DNA from 2 places in the Staphylococcus simulans genome. Region 1 is predicted to be linked to the other one. Evidence: predicted binding sites of a transcription regulator. Region 1 holds the regulator's gene; the other holds the start of a gene.
The links. Region 1 encodes LexA, which represses DNA repair genes until DNA is damaged. Its sites were predicted from a motif close to CGAACATATGTTCG; they were not measured.

Region 1 (6,380 bases):
TAATAAAAGTGATTAAAACAATCAAAATATACATTTTCATGAAAAAAGAGCCTTTAGAACATCAATTATTCTGTTCTAAAAGCTCTACATTTATTGTAGTATATTGAGTTTTATTGTCTTTTATTTTGCTCACGTTGTACTTGTTTTAATTTTTCTGGTGTTACATCATTTCCCTCAGGATCTAATACTTTTGTATTTTCAATTTGTTGTTTGAAACCTTCGCGGAATGTTTCAAGATATTTTTGATGTAACTCTGCTCTTTCTTTCGCTTCTTCTTTTGTTAAGCCTTCTTCTTTTTTCTTCTTAGAAAGTTCATTAATACGGTTAATTGTTTCTTTATGTTGATCTGCCATGCTATCGACCTCCATTAGTCTGATGATTATTTATCTTAGCAAACAATCGCTCAAAATAAAATCAATATGTTCTACTAAACTTATTCCCACTTACAGCAACCTTACACCATAGAACACATCGTGTTAGCAGTATAATCAATACACTTTATTTTTAAATCAGTGAACAGTTGCGACGATAGGTCTGTTATTTTGTTCGCCCTGTTCTATATATTGTTGCTCATGTTCGGCTTTTTGTTCTACCTTAGTTGGAAGTGTATGATCTGTCATTTCGTACACTTGTTCCTCATTACTTGACTGCTCTGCACCGATTAAAAACGCTGAAACTAACATAAAAGACATTAACAATACTGCTGTATATAGTAAAAAACTAGTTTGATATTTCCTAATCATTATTCGAACACCCCTAGAACATTTGTTTGTATTTAAACAATATCAGAACGATTGTTCGGTGTCAACACTTTTACGAACAAATGTTTGTAAAGGCTATATTAACGTGATATAATAAGAACAAACTAGAAGAGGATGTGCATATAAATGACTGAACTTACGAAGCGTCAAAGCGAAATTTATGAATATATAAAACAAGTCGTTCATACAAAAGGTTATCCGCCAAGTGTCAGAGAAATCGGTGAAGCAGTCGGACTTGCTTCAAGCTCTACTGTACACGGGCATCTATCACGATTAGAAAGCAAAGGGTATATTCGTCGTGACCCTACAAAACCACGCGCAATTGAAATTGTCAGCGACCAAATTGAAGATGCTGCTGAGATCGAAGGTACTATCCATGTACCAGTTATTGGTAAAGTCACAGCCGGTGTCCCAATCACAGCAGTAGAAAATGTAGAAGAATACTTCCCATTACCAGAACACTTTACATCAACACATAACAGCGACATTTTCATTTTAAATGTTGTTGGAGACAGTATGATTGAAGCTGGTATTTTAGATGGAGATAAAGTCATCGTCAGAAGTCAGACTATCGCAGAAAACGGTGATATTATTGTAGCTATGACAGAAGATGATGAAGCAACTGTAAAACGCTTCTACAAAGAAAAACATCGTTATAGATTACAACCTGAAAACAGTACAATGGAACCTATTTATTTAGAACATGTATCTGTTTTAGGTAAAGTTGTAGGTCTATTTAGAGAGCTGTAGGCAATCGTATCTGTTCATAGGCATATCATCTCTTCTTAATTTTTGTTCGTGACAAATTATTTAGATTCAAATTAGATTAGTAAACTACTAACACCCCATAATGTCCAAAATTCATAGACATTATGGGGTGTTTTAATTATTTTGGTCTGTTTATCTCCATTCTGTTATTTCTTATACTGTGCATAAACAATTTGCATCTTAAAGCAGCTTTAGCCTTGCATGCACCTTGCTTTTTAGTTTAAAATGCAGCAATGCCATCATATTTTCATACTTTTGTATTTATATAAAAGAGAAATTCACTTATACTAAACATGAGTAATACTTGAGGAGTGAGATGAAATGGATTTAATTTACAAAGGTAAAACAAAAGATGTCTATCAAGACAAAGATGGTGAAATTGTTCTTTTCTTCAAAGATGATATGACAGGAAAAGATGGCAAATTTGATCCAGGTGAAAACCAAGTTGGCTTAACTGTTGAGGGTTCAGGTAAAGCTGGTCTTAAAATGACAAGTTATTTCTTCGAAAAAATCAACGCTGCTGGCATTCCAACACATTATATCGACGCAAACATTGAAGATCGTCAAATGCGTGTTAAAAAAGTATCAGTATTCGGTCATGGATTAGAAGTTATTTGCAGATACCGCGCAGTGGGTTCATTTATCCGCAGATACGGTGACTATATCGAAGAAGGCGCACCACTTAACGCATATGTAGAAATGACTTTAAAAGATGATGAAAGACAAGATCCACTCATCAACAAAGCAGGTCTTGAAGCGTTAAACATCTTAAAACCAGGTGAATACGACGAAATTGCTAAATTAACAGTAAAAATTTCAGACATCATTAAAGAAGAACTTGCACAAAAAGGTTTAGAACTTTACGACATTAAATTAGAATTTGGTCGCGATGAAAAAACTGGTGAAGTTTTACTTATTGATGAAATCTCTGGCGGTAACATGCGTGTGTTTGATAAAGACGGCAAATACATTGAACCTTTAGAGTTTGGAGAGTATTTATTCTAATTAAACGAAAGCTGAGATCAAAAAACGATCTCAGCTTTTTTATTTACAACTTTTTCACAAATTCTATATAGTGCTTGCTGCCTTCAATCAATTCGTTTTTCGTCGCATGATTCACTGTACCATATTGTTCAAAGTGTCCTTTATATTGGGCACCGATATAATTAAAAGTCGCAACGAATGGTGAAAGTAATGTGTCTAACGTGAATCGATTCGAACCTTCTTCTGAATAATCTTCTTCTAAACTGCCAACTGTCGTCGCAATCGCAAATTTTTTATCACGAAGTTTCGTTCCTTCTGGACCATATGCAAAATTAAATAAAAATACTTCATCTTGATATTGTTTCAATAATGGCGGACTACTATACCAATATAATGGAAATTGGAATACTATTGTATCGTAACTCATTAATCTTTCTTGTTCGCGTGCAACATCAATGTTTCTGTCAGGGTACAATTCATATAAATCGACCACATCAATTTGTTCGTTTATCAAAGCATTTTTCCACATACGATTAACTACTGAGTTTTCCATATCTGGATGGATAATAATGACTAATTTTCGCATCTTTGCACTCCTTTGATCTTCTTCAATACTCGAAATGATTATAACTTTTAAACTTTTCTTTTGCCATGATGCTTCACAAAAATTGCGAACATTTTCTATTAAAAAAACTGTTAACCACAATTTGTGATTAACAGTTTATCCATTATTTAGCTTCCTTGATCTCCTCAGCTAATTTATCACTATATCCAAAGAACCAAGTTAATACAAAAGCTGTCGCAAATGAAATTACTAACACTAATAAATAAAGTGGCAATTGGCCAATATCTTTTAAGAATAATAAGATACCTGGCAATACAGTAATCGCCATACCTGATGCTTTTAAGTGGAAAAGTGCTGCGAAGAACCCACCTACTGCTCCACCAATCAAACCACAAACAAAAGGTTTAAAGTAACGTAAGTTTACACCGAAAATCGCAGGTTCTGTAATACCAAGTAATGCTGAAAATGCTGAAGGTAACGCTAACGCTTTTAATTTAGCCTTTTTCGTTTTAAGTCCTACCGCAACAGCTGCTGCGGCTTGAGCTGTCATAGCTGCTGAAATAATCGGGTTGAATTCATTATAATGGAATTTTTCTAACAACTGAATTTCCATGAAGTTAAAGATGTGATGTACACCTGTAACCACGATAATTTGTTGGAAGAACCCAATTAAAAGTCCAGCGATACCGAATGGTAAAGCAAGTACCCATTCTGTTCCTGACAATATAATTGTTTCAATTGAATGGAATACAGGACCAATCACAAATAATCCTAAAGTAATCATCACAAGTAAGACTAAGAATGGTGTCACAATTAAATCAATCGCATCTGGAATACGTTTTCTCAATGCTTTTTCAAACTTAGCACCAATTAAACCAACGAAGAATGCAGGCAATACTGAACCTTGGTAACCGACAATCGGTATAAATCCAAAGAATTTAATAGCTTCTGCTGAACCATCACCTACTTCATACGCATTAGGCAATGCTGGGTTTACGAGCATCAATCCTAATACGATACCTAAAACAGGACTGCCACCAAAGACTTTAAAGGCACTCCAAGCAACTAATGCAGGCAGAAACGCAAAGGCAGTATCCGTCAGCACTTGTGTGAACAAAATAAAGTTTTGTGGGATATCTTTAGCTGTCATGCCCATCCAGCTTAAAATTTGGTCGTTCATTACGACACCGCGTAGTCCCATAAACAGACCTGTCGCAACTAAGACTGGAATAATCGGTACGAAAACATCACCGAACACACGAATCGCTCGTTGAAATGCATTGCCTTGTTTGGCACCCGCTTCTTTAACCTCTGATTTCGAACTGCCCTCTACACCTAATTGTGTAATTTCATTATAAATCTTGTTGACGGTACCGGTTCCAAAAATAATTTGAAATTGTCCCGAATTATAAAAGGCACCTTTTACTTTTTCAATTTCTTCTACTTCTGCTTGATATACTTTTTCATTATCTTTGACCATGATTCTTAAACGCGTCGCACAATGGGCAAGAGATTCAATATTTTCCTCTCCACCCACTGCTTGAATGACCGCTTCTGCTATTTTCTTATCACTCATTACTTTTCACCTCTCATAAACGTTGTCGTTTGTGTTTTTGTCGGCAGACTTTCTATCGCACCATATGCAGTAGTTGTTAATGCGCCGACCGCATTCGCAAATTTTAAAAATTGATGCCTTTCTTCAAAAAGCTTGTGCTTACCATGTGTTAATAACTGATAGTTGATGGCACCGATAAAGGCATCACCCGCACCAGTTGTATCTAAAACTTCCACGTTAAAACCAGTTTCTTTTGCAATTAAGCCTTCTTTTGTATAAAGCGCAGCACCTGCTTTGCCTTCTGTATAAATAACAGCTTCTACATTGCCTTTAAAAAGCGAATCGATTGCTGCTTGTTTATCTTTAATACGCGTAATAAATTCTAATTCTTCATCTGAAATTTTGACAATATGTGCTTTAGGAATAAATTCTAATACAGTATGGTGTAATGCATCTAAATCATCCCAAAGCGGGAAGCGTAAGTTCGGATCAAAAACAACAGTCCCTTTTGCTTCTAACATTTGATCGATCAACATGCGGTGTGTTGCTTTCATTGGACAATCTACTAAATCAACCGAACAAAAATGCAGAATATCTGTCTCATCAAAGGATAAATCTGTTAACTGATCCGCTTCCAACAACATATCTGCTGAAGGTTTACGATAAAACGCAAAGTCTCGTTCTCCCGCTGCGGTTAAGCTGACAAATGCAAGTGCTGTATTCGCTGTGGATGTTTGTTTCAAATACTGCGTATCGACACCAACATCCTTGAGTTTATCTTCTATTTTCTCGCCGAATGCATCATCACCGACTTGTGTAACTACTGCCGCATCGCCGCCTAATTTTGCGACACAACTTGCGACGTTTGTAGGTGCACCGCCGACTTGCGGTGAAAACTGTGTCACTTCTTTTAATTTCGCATCACGTTCACTAGGGATAAAATCGATTAATGCTTCTCCAACTGCATATAATTTATTCATGATTACCCTCTTTTCAATTCATATTGTTTCGTTTCCATTTTGACCGTTCCTGACTCTGACGATAGTTGACAATATTGATATGGTTCAACAGGAAACAGTCTAGACGTCATCACATGTGTACCTTCATTAATGAAGATTTCTATACTTGATGTATCTATAAAAATTCTCAATGATTTTAAAGCATCAAATAACTTTACACTTCTCTTTTGATTATCTTGATTGTTTGGTAATTCACCACTCTGGCTGCGATCTAGTTCAAAAACTCCTGTATTTTTATCATACGTTATTTTAACCGCTTCTTCGACTTGATTAGAAAAAACTATGCTTAATACATCCGCTTCATTTTCAACGATTGAAATGTTGATTTCTGAACGGTCTGGTTGAATCAAATCTAATACAGTGTTGTCATTAGTGATATCCATTGTTGTTTCATTACTGCGAACTCTCAACTTTTCTACATCTGGATGTACCGTTTGTATTAATGTATTCTCTTTAACTTTCAATACCCTCGGTAAAGTCAGACAATGTGCCCAGTTATAAACATCTGTTGGATAGTTAATGTCTGGTAAACCCATCCATCCGATTAAGACACGTTCGCCTTCTTTAGAAATAGTTGTTTGCGGTGCATAAAAATCAAAACCGTGATCTAATTCAACAAATCCATCATGTTTCATTTCTAAAGTCTTTAAATCAAAATCTCCTATGATATAACCAGATTGATAGATATTACGATAGTTCATCCCATCTGCTTCTAACCCTTGTGGACA
Region 2 (6,380 bases), 540 kb from region 1:
TCACCTTCAGTCGGTGTTTGTAATGCTCCGGCCATCGTCAAGAACGTACTTTTTCCTGATCCAGAGGGGCCGATGATGCCGACGAGTTCGGTCTTATTAAATTGTACTGTCGTTGGTTTAACAGCTTCGATAATTTTATTACCATCTTTAAAACGCTTCGTGACGTCTTTAAACTCTAACATTAGTATTTTCACTCCTTTTTATCCAATGGCTTTTAATGGGTCTACTTTACGGATCGTTAAAATAGAGAACAGACTTCCAATGAGTGATACAACAATCAAGACAAGTCCATAGATGATTAATGTCACAGGATTAAATGCGACAGGCACAGCATTCGGTAAAAAGGCACCTGTGATTAGTGTCAGTGCTAACCCGATTAATGTACCGATTAAAGAAATCATAAAGGTTTGTGCTAAAACGACTTTAGCTAAGTAACCATTTGTGAAACCTTGTGCTTTCAATACACCGAATAAGTTTGTTTTTTGAAGTGTAATGACATATAAGAAAATACCGATGACTGTTGCTGAAATAATAAATAAGAAAGTAATCATAAAGTTAAGTGTCAGATTTTGTGCAGTGTAACCAGGTAAATTTTCAACGAAGTTTTCAATGCTGACCGCTTCTAAATCAGAATTGAGTGATTTATCTTTCCAATCTTTGTCACGAACCACCACAGCATTCGTTTTATCTTTGGTTAATTTCGGGTTGATACTTTGAATTGTATTATAATTACCGAATAATACAGGTGATGCGTTATATTTTGCGCTTTCCGTAAATCCAACAATTTTCAGCTTTTCATCTGATTGGGATAAAGATAATTTATCGCCGATTTTAAAGCCTTTATCTTTTAAAGTTTCATCTGCGATGACCTCATTATCTTTATTAAATTTATGTCCTTCTAGTAATTTAGGAATTAAGAATGATTGTTTGGATACGCCGAATAAGAGGGCATTTTCTTCTTTTTGACCATTAGAAACAATAACGGCAGATTGTTTGAGTAACGCGGATTCTTTAAATGTATTTTTTGTTTCTTTTGTATCGAAGACAGATTGAGCGGCAGTTTGATTCGCATCTTTATTTAAGACAATCGCATCTGCATGCCATTTATCTATACCTTCACGGTTCATATTAATTAAACCGCTCGCAAGGCCTGAAAGTAAAAAGAGCAGGTAACTGATCATAATCAGCACACCGATGATTAATCCGAATTTTAATTTATTTCGTTTCATCTCGTTCCAAGCTAAAAACATAGGAGAACTCCTCTCGAGTATTTAATTTTGAATGTTGAGTTGATTATGATTGAAGACTATCAACTTAATTAATCAATTATAACTTATATAACTCAAATATGAAAAATAAAACAAAATGTATCAAACTTTTTTTGCGAATACTTTTAATAAAAGAAGTGGGTTGGGAGTTAATTTAGATTGAGATAAAGAATTTCAAGATATTCTTAAATCAAGTAAAGTCTTGTTTTTTCTAATAGAGCAGATAAAAATAAAAGCGAAAAGACTTTAGCACAGTGTCTTTCCGCTTTTAATCTATTATTCAGATGCGAAGGCAATGTCTGTATCAATTTCGCCATGAAGAGAGGTAATATCTAGTTCGTTGTGGTTAAGCCATTGATTAAAATCAATGCATACAGGTGTTTGATTTTCGCCTAAACTGATCCAAGCTTTCATTGTTTCTGGTTGATACATAGATGTATGAATAGTACCAGACCAGCTGCTGAAGAGCTTACTGTAAATTTCATATTGCGGATCATTAAAAACTTGAAAAGCTTTCATTTTATCCATATAGATATCTGTTTGTTTTAAAGTTTTAGCTAATCGTGCTTTAGATTCTTTGGTGTAGTTACGATTTTCATGCGTCAGCAACTTGAAATGGTTAGTACACGTACAATCATAACGTACATCTAGACCTCTAGGTGTCACTTCTACAATCGCGTGTTGATTATGTTTATCCATCATAATATAACTGAATGAACTACGATGAGGAATTTCTTTTAATAAACGAATGGCTTCATCTGTATCACGACAAAGTTCTAAAATTAAGCGTCCAATCATATAACAGACAAACCCGTCTTGCGGATGTTTACGATGCATAAAATTATAGCCCATAGCGAGACCCGCAGAATTAAGCCCATCCATTCTGCCTGTGACGCGAGAAGTAGGACCAATTTGGGCTAATCCACCGTCATTTGGTTCATATAATAAATAGCGACCATCATATGTGGCAGGGTGATAGTCATAATTGCGCACTAAATAATTGTCGCCAAGAAAGACTGTACAGCCGCTGTCTTTCTTAATAGGTGTAAAGCGATAATGTGCAAAATTAAAAACAATTTGTCTAATCGGTAACTCAAGCACTTCACGCATACCCATTAATTCTTCCCAAATTTGCGGTGCATATTGTTGGAAGATTGCATGTGTTTCATTAACATCGATATCAAAGCGTGGTAAGCGTTTCTTCCATTCTTTTTCTCTATTTTGCATGAGTTTAGTTGTTTTCATCCACTTGCCTGTTTCAACACCTAAATCATAATGTGATCCTCGAAATGTCATAATATCTGAGTGTACTTTTTGCATTCAAAATAACCCCTTAATGTTTCTCTTGATAATGTTACAAGAATGTAATTATTTATTAATAGACTTGGGAAATCAAACCATATTATAATATATATGTAGAGAAAAAACTGTAAATACGGTTTGTAAATGTCACTTGAAACGAAGATAGATTACGTTTAGAGGTGATTCATATGGTACAAGATTATTATAATAAAGCATATGCCGCTGTTTACAGATGGTGGAGAGGCGCGTAATACGTAATTCTTGTGATTTTAAGAGGTTAACCTTTTTCGGTTAGCCTCTTTTTAGTATAATGGCTTTAGACATGCTTTAGCTTTTTTAATATAGGGTATATGTTTTAATGACCAATTTAAGTATGCTATTATTAGAGCATGCAGGCGATTATTTTTATAGAGGTGAAATCAAAATGTTAGACTTTATTAAAGGCTTTTTTAAATTCTTCTTCAGTTTAGCACTTATCGTGTCAGTTGTAGTTGGCGTAGGTGTGGCTGTATTTGCTTTCATCTTCAAGAAAGACTTTGAAGATATCGAAAGAAGAACAAAAGAAATCGTTGCTGATATTGAATCAGGCAACAGTAATTAATTGTAATAGAATTAATGTAAAAGCACTTGCTGAGTTGAATTCAGCAAGTGCTTTTTTCATGAGTCTAAAAGGCTAAGAAGCGTTACGACATAATGTGATTTGGACAATATCAAGCAAAGAAAGTTTAATTTGCTGCTGTTGTTTCAAATTGATACCGATTAAGACTTGATCTAAGTAATTGATTTTGTCTGGCATCATTTTGATAGTTTGTATCCAACCTCCTTTAAAGTAGCGCACACGAATGGGACATTGTTCTTGAAATGCGATATGAATCTGTTGGTTCAATTCATGAATTTGATCTTCAGATAAAATAGGGCGTTCTATCTTAGTTTGATCTACCGCATATTGATGCAGACGTTCAAACTGTTCGGGCAATGTCGCAAAAGGTGCCCATTTCACCATGCCTCTGCCCATCGGGATATTCGCATCGAGCTCCTCCCGTGGAATTTTTCGATAATCTGTTTCTTCTTTAGACGTTTCCATCACTATCACCTGCTTGAGTAAGAGTTGATAATTTCATTATACGAACACTTGTTCGTATTTTCAACTGTAATTAATAGTTTAGCAGAAGAAAACCGTTTCAGAATTGAACTATTATCATTTTTCAGAATAATCCCGTACAATAGGAGGTAAGATGAGGAGGTAATAATATGACGAAATCAGGTTATATTGGATCTTACACAAAGAAAGAGGGTAAAGGGATTTACCGCTTCGTATTAGACGAAGACAAAGCAGCAGTCACTGAAGTTGCGACTGCCTATGAAATTGAGGCTTCTACGTTTATTGCACGCCACAATCAATTTTTATATGCGATTACGAAAGAAGGCGAACGCTGCGGTGTCGCAAGTTTTAGAGTTGAAAATGACGGCACATTGACTTTACTTAATAAATGCTTAGACTCTGTCGAAGGCACAGGATGTTATATTTCTGTATCAGAAGATGGCAATTATTTATTTGAAGCGGTCTATGGTGCAGGACTTTTACGTTTATACGAATTAGATGCAGCAACAGGTGAAGTTGTACGTTTAATTGAAGAGTTGGAACATAAATATCCGACAGGCCCGCATGAACGTCAAGAACATGCACATGTCCATTATGTGCAACAAACTCCAGATAAAAAATATGTTGCTGCATGCGATTTAGGTACAGACAGAGTAGTCAGCTACACATATGATGAAGAAGGCTATCATGAAGTAGCGGTATCTGAATTTACTGCAGGTTATGGCCCACGCCATATCGCATTCCATGAAAATCAACCTTATGCATATGTTGTACATGAACTTTCAAATAAAGTGAGTGTTACCAAATATGATGACGGCCATTTTGAAGAAGTAGGTGTTTATGTAACGATTCCAGATGACTTCAGAGAAGCAACGAAACTAGCTGCAGTACATTTATCTCATGACCAACGTTTCTTATATGTCAGCAACCGTGGTCACGACAGTATTGCAGTATTCGAAGTCAGCGACAAAGGTGACGCATTAAAATTAGTTGAAATCGTGAAAACTGGCGGTGAATTCCCACGTGACTTCAATATTTCAGATGATGATCAATATATTGTATGTGCACATCAAGAAGGGGATTCTCCAGTGACTGTTTTAAAACGTAATAAAGAAACAGGTCAACTGACATTAACAGATGACAAACAACACGCTGCAGAAGGTGTCTGTGTCATTTTTGATTAAAGTAAAACAGTTGTAAATGTATAGAGTAACCAGCATCTTTTGACAGATGCTGGTTTTTTTATGGAATTGTTATAAGAATTATTTATCATATGAATTATAAAAGGTTATGTAACCGTTTGCATGATTTTGGTTAAATATACGGATTTTTGTGATAAAATTAAAAAAACAACATGTACAGGGGTGCTTTAAATCAGTATCAGATTTAATTTTCGATTGATTTAAAGTAAAACATGTTGAATTCAAGGGGGGATTGGTTATGCGTCATTCACATCAAACAACTTTTCGCATACCGGGACGTCTGACATTCTTTTCTCAACCAAAGAAACAAAAATCTTATAACTTAGGCCAATTAATAGGTTTGATTTTAGGACCTGTACTCTTTGCGTTGATTTTAATGTTTGTACATCCTGAAGGTTTATCACATCAAGGGGTTTTCGTTTTAGCAAGTACTGCATGGATTGCGGTGTGGTGGATTACAGAAGCGATTCCTATTCCGGCAACCAGCTTAATGCCATTAGTGCTGATGCCGATAGGTCATGTCATGGATCCTGCACAAGTTACTTCTGAATATGGTAATGATATTATTTTCTTATTCTTAGGCGGCTTCGTGCTTGCGATTGCGATGGAAAGATGGAACTTACATACACGCGTAGCTTTAATTATTATCAATAGTATCGGAACAAGTACTGGGAAAATTTTATTAGGCTTTATGTTAGCAACTGGCGGCTTATCAATGTTTGTATCTAATACAGCAGCAGTAATGATTATGATTCCAATCGGCTTAGCGATTATCGCAGAAGCGAAAGCTTTGAACGATAAAGAACATCATAAACACAATTTATCTAAATTTGAAAAGTCATTAGTCCTTGCGATCGGTTATGCAGGAACGATTGGCGGTATGGGAACATTGATTGGAACACCGCCTTTAATTATTTTGAAAGGGCAATACCATACAGCATTCGGTGAAGAAATCAGCTTTGCGAAATGGATGTTGATTGGTATTCCGACAGTTATTATCTTATTATTCTTGGCTTGGGTTTACTTACGTTTTGTTGCCTTTAAACAAGAATTGAAACATTTGCCTGGCGGTGATGATTTAATCAAAACCAAGTTGAAAGAATTAGGCAAAGTCACATTTGAAGAGAAAGTTGTTTTCACTGTCTTTACCACAGCAAGTATTTTATGGATTATCAGAGAGTTTTTACTCAAACAATGGGGACCGACCTCACTTGTTCAAGATGGTACGATTGCGATGTTCGTCTCAATTTTATTATTCATTATTCCAGCTAAAAATAATAAAAAATACAAACGCATTATTGACTGGGAAGTTGCGAAAGAATTGCCATGGGGCGTACTGATCTTATTCGGAGGCGGTTTAGCTCTAGCAAAAGGTATTTCAGAGAGCGGCTTAGCGAAATGGTTAGGTGCACAATTGACAGCATTAAATGGTGTCAGTCCTTTACTCATCGTGATTGTAATCACTATGTTTGTGTTATTCTTAACAGAAGTTACATCCAATACAGC

Region 2: a site for LexA is predicted at 3,696-3,709, ahead of MUA87_RS04670 (YolD-like family protein). Genes of this name have one in related genera too.

What each region holds. Positions count from the first base shown of each region.
Region 1 is NZ_CP095100.1:1,579,293-1,585,672, forward strand. Features, by position in the region: gene MUA87_RS07380 (DUF896 domain-containing protein) at 111-353, opposite strand; gene sosA (DNA damage-induced cell division inhibitor SosA) at 510-743, opposite strand; gene lexA (transcriptional repressor LexA) at 888-1,511, shown strand; gene MUA87_RS07395 (phosphoribosylaminoimidazolesuccinocarboxamide synthase) at 1,851-2,534, shown strand; gene MUA87_RS07400 (NAD(P)H-dependent oxidoreductase) at 2,578-3,099, opposite strand; gene MUA87_RS07405 (sucrose-specific PTS transporter subunit IIBC) at 3,242-4,654, opposite strand; gene MUA87_RS07410 (carbohydrate kinase family protein) at 4,654-5,613, opposite strand; gene MUA87_RS07415 (glycoside hydrolase family 32 protein) at 5,616-6,380, opposite strand, start outside.
Region 2 is NZ_CP095100.1:1,039,762-1,046,141, forward strand. Features, by position in the region: gene MUA87_RS04650 (ABC transporter ATP-binding protein) at 1-182, opposite strand, end outside; gene MUA87_RS04655 (ABC transporter permease) at 201-1,250, opposite strand; gene MUA87_RS04660 (C45 family autoproteolytic acyltransferase/hydrolase) at 1,545-2,588, opposite strand; gene MUA87_RS04665 (hypothetical protein) at 2,995-3,171, shown strand; gene MUA87_RS04670 (YolD-like family protein) at 3,244-3,654, opposite strand; gene pglS (6-phosphogluconolactonase) at 3,822-4,856, shown strand; gene MUA87_RS04680 (SLC13 family permease) at 5,113-6,380, shown strand, end outside.